2 regions of the Alkalimarinus alittae genome follow, and region 2 is predicted to be linked to the other one. Evidence: predicted binding sites of a transcription regulator. Region 2 holds the regulator's gene; the other holds the start of a gene.

Region 1 (2,209 bases), 950 kb from region 2:
GAATATATAAAGCCTGACATAACAGCAGCAGCTGAAAAATGGCAGTCATATAAAACGACCCTTAACACCATCATCAATGACATTCTCGATCAGGGCTATGCAGACTTACGACTCATGTCAGATCTTGCACTTCAAAACCAAGAATTTACCGACCAACTCTCTACCAGCTACGCAAAGGTGGAAAGCGAATCAGGCTTCAAACCAGAAGCAATTGCAGAGCAAAGCCGTCAATCAGCGATCATGATGGCAGCGATGATGACTAAGTATTCAGCACGCACCACATCAAATGTAAGCCAGATATTTCAAGGTAGCGCAACCGAGAAGACTATTGACGTGCTCGCGAACGACCTAGACAAAAAATTAAATACACTATTATCAAACAGTTCTGGTGAACAAAAGAAAACCATAAACTCCGTATTAACCAAGTGGGACTTTATTAAAGGTTCATATATAAACTACAACGAGAAGAACGTTAATTACGTCGTTAATCTTTACTCAAAACGAATCATTGATTCTCTAGAAGCCACATCAGGACTTTAAGCCCACGCAAAAATATATAGAAGGCAGGCGCCTTCTATATACTTACATCAACGCTAATACACTCAAAGCCACTTAACACTTAAGCTGTTTTGGGCACAATCATTGATTCATTAATAGCATTCAATGCCACATAAATATCATTCACATCCTTCTCTTCACCTCGCTCATCCCAAAAAACCAAAGCACCGCTCGATGACAGCATCAAAAGATGACAAGCACTAGGCAGCGAGTTGGCAGCCTGTAACACAGCTGCTTTATCAATACCCTGAGGCAAAGACGCCTCAACGAATGACCACACACCTTCTTTATCCTTTATAACATATAGACCACCCGAGAACTTTACAGTCTGGCTAGAGAAATTTAAGCATTCATAAATATAGGCTCCCAAAATAAAATCTTCATACCTGACTAAACGTTCTTTAAGAGTCTTATTGGGCATTCTAACCTTTAACCCCTTACCCATAGCCCATTGACGCACTTTCATTCTTTCTCTATCTCTAGTGCTAGGCATAACCCAAAAAACAGAGCCCATTAAAGACAACACAATTAATATAACAATCCACGAACCCACAGCATTACCTTTGATTTTACAAATAGTTGATGACGAACAATAATAAGCTAAAAGAAGATTGCATTCTTCTTACACCTCATTAAAGTTAAATCTAGTAGCCTAGTTAATCGAAATAAGGGATAAGACATGACGGAATACAATAAAATATTAGCCGCGATAGATCTTACAGAAGAATCCGCCCAAGTTCTCGATAGAGCAAGAGATTTAGCTAACCGATATAACTGCACACTCGAAATCGTGCACATCATAGAACCTCTTGGTTATGCCTACGGCGGTGATATACCTATGGATCTGACTGAAATCCAGAGACAATTAGAAGATCACGCCAAAGAGTTTCTTGCAAAAGCAGGGAGCCAATACCAAGTAGATAACAGTCAACAGCATGTCATCATTGGCAGGCCTGAAACAGAGATTCACCGCCTTTCAGAAGAGTGTGATTTTGACTTAGTTGTGGTTGGAAGTCACGGCAGACATGGCATAAAACTTTTATTAGGTTCGACCGCAAACGGCATTTTACATGGCGCAAAGTGCGATGTGTTGGCCGTTAGAATACAGTAAATAAAAACTCAGAATAACGATTAGGTGCTAAGCGCCTAATCGTTGACTACAAGTATTACCCTAACCCACCATCTAAAACAGCTTTTAGCTTCTGCATCTGACTTTCCAAAGAGAAGCTAACACTTGAAGCCATTGAAAAGAAACTTAATAGCGCCTTCAAATTAGAATCTCCTTCGCAGACGGTATGAATTCTCTGCCATAACGCCTGATTAACAAGCTGCAATCGCTTATTCCTATCAACCAACCCAACCATATCCCAATCGGGGTCCCCCCCTCCACGCATCTCAAAATGCTGCTGAACAAGATAGATAGACACATTTCGAAGTATAAACTCATCATTCGAAGCAAAAGGCATGTGATGTTGCGCCATCGGTTTTAGTTCAGACAAGATAGGACATTTGCTGGTCGCTAGCACCAACCCCATCAAAGACCTTAAACCCTCTTCTAACCCGGTATGTTTCGAATAGGTTCGCTCAGGCGTAGTAACCCGAACATCCACCTTCTGAAACGCTGGTTGGGTTTTAAAATCAGCAACTAAGC
Region 2 (2,209 bases):
ACAATTATTAACGCCGGCTGAAATGACAGAGATTATGTACTCCCTCAACAAAGCCTTCAACCTACAAGACGAAAGCAGAGGGACCTTTGTTATAGAGCTCGATAAAGTCCCTGCTGATGATGCCATTATTGCCCTTATAAAAGGCCTTGGATTTAATCATATTTGCCTTGGCACACAAAATAGAGATCAAGACCCAATTGATTTTGAGTTTTTGGCAGAGCAGGTAAAGATATTCAAACAATATGACTTTAAAACTGTCAACGTTCGTTTCCTGACCAAAAAACACGAGTCATGCGCCAAGCTGAGCGAAAAGCTTGAAGGCCTAATCGCTATTAATCCTGACACTATTTATGTAATAGACGAAGATGAGCGCCTTTCTGTTCTATCTGGCGTAGAAGTAGATGAGTCTACTCAATGTAATTGTCATCAAAGATTTGAAGAAAGACTGATTCAAAGTAACTTCAACAAACTTAATCATGTTAAGTTTTCAAAGGACACGTCTGTCTCTAAAGGTATATCAGGCGACTTAATCGGTATTGGTTTAGGTGCTACTAGCTTGATAGAAAACGCATTTATACACAACGTAGACCAACTCGACCAATATTATCAACGCATAATAAATAATCAACTGCCCTTTAGTTACGGAGGCTACATTAGACCAAAGTATTGAATGATTATATTACTACCTACTTTTACCCCCTTCTCCCTACCCCTATTTTTTTATATGTTAGAATCATATAAACTAAGTAATAAATAACATAAATATTCTGCTGATATACAAGCTATTAACTGAGTAGAGCGAGATGAGCGAAAAAATCGCAGCAATAGACCCACAGCCCACTACAGGAATTAATCAATCCTGCTTACAGTGCAGTCTGAGCAATTTGTGCATCCCAATTGCTGTCAACAAAGATGAAATTGATCGCCTTGAAGACCTGATAAAGCAAGGAAAGACCATCAATCGTGGTGATCATATATTTAAAGAACACTCCCCCTTTAAGTCTTTATTCGCTGTCCGTAGCGGCGCAATTAAAACTTATTCAGTCACAGAAGACGGTGAAGAACAAGTCACAGGCTTTTATTTACCAGGGGAAATTATTGGCCTCGATAGCACCAACACAGATTCATACAGCTGCTCTGCTAAAGCGCTTGAAAGGGCCAGTGTGTGCGAGATTCCGTTTAGTCAACTTGAAACATTGGCCTCAAAAATACCAACCCTTCAACATCACTTTTTCTCATTAATGAGCAAAGAAATTCAAGGCAGCCGACAGCTTACAATGTTACTTAGTAAAAATACCGCAGAAGAGCGAATTGCATCATTACTGCTAAGCCTTTCTAGCCGATTTAAATTACGTAAACTTTCAGGCACAAGCTTTAGACTTCCCATGCCAAGAAACGACATTGGTAACTACTTAGGCCTTGCTGTTGAAACCGTTAGCCGTGTTTTTACTCGCTTTCAAAAAAGCGGCCTGATATCTGTTCAGGGTCGTGAAGTGGTGCTAGAAGATATTGACGCTTTAGTCGATATCGTAAAAAACCACAGTAAATGCATAAACCCAAAATAATACAATCATGCTAAAAAAAGAGGCTTTATGCCTCTTTTTTTATGTTTAGACGTTAATTAACTACAAGAATAATACCTACTTATTAGTATAAAATCAAATATTGATTTATATCACTTTATGGTAGTTTTTCACCCCTAAAATCACCCACTTTAAGCAATAAATTATGAAATATCATTTTACTGGCTTAATGAGTACTGATTTCATTTCAGATATACTCCATAATAATAAGTGAACCTAAGCCTAGCTAGTTATACCTTTAATTCTCTACATCTTCTTCATACTGCTCAGATACTCGACGGGCAAACACTCCGCCAAAACAGGCAAATAAGCACCCAAGAAAAACCATCACAACAGCCATGAAGGTAATATCACCCCGTTCTGCAGAAGACATGATGGAGGCTATTCCGGCAAGAAAACCAACAACGGAAGCATGCGTTACCTTATAATGAGAGGCCATCGTACCCGTCAATAGACCACCAAACGCCATCGTTAAGCAATAAACTAATACGGCAAATACAAACCAAATTTCTTGCTTATAGGTTGAAAAAAAGACGTAATCACTCGCGGCCATGCCAATATATGATGCGAGCAAGACATAAAGAGCCTGACCAAATAGACCGACCAAAATCGTCACTATCAGCCCG

What was found. The regulator FNR, encoded in region 2, switches genes on or off when oxygen is low (the NO sensors DNR and NnrR bind a similar motif). The targets are predictions, from matches to a motif close to TTGATCTAGATCAA.
Region 1: a site for FNR is predicted at 1,138-1,151, ahead of NKI27_RS08365 (universal stress protein). Genes of this name have one in related genera too.

The regions. Positions count from the first base shown of each region.
Region 1 is NZ_CP100390.1:1,833,902-1,836,110, reverse strand. Features, by position in the region: gene NKI27_RS08375 (hypothetical protein) at 1-540, shown strand, start outside; gene NKI27_RS08370 (hypothetical protein) at 620-1,111, opposite strand; gene NKI27_RS08365 (universal stress protein) at 1,238-1,669, shown strand; gene NKI27_RS08360 (DUF6901 family protein) at 1,725-2,209, opposite strand, start outside.
Region 2 is NZ_CP100390.1:886,531-888,739, reverse strand. Features, by position in the region: gene NKI27_RS03905 (hypothetical protein) at 1-670, shown strand, start outside; gene fnr (fumarate/nitrate reduction transcriptional regulator Fnr) at 804-1,565, shown strand; gene NKI27_RS03895 (hypothetical protein) at 1,822-2,209, opposite strand, start outside.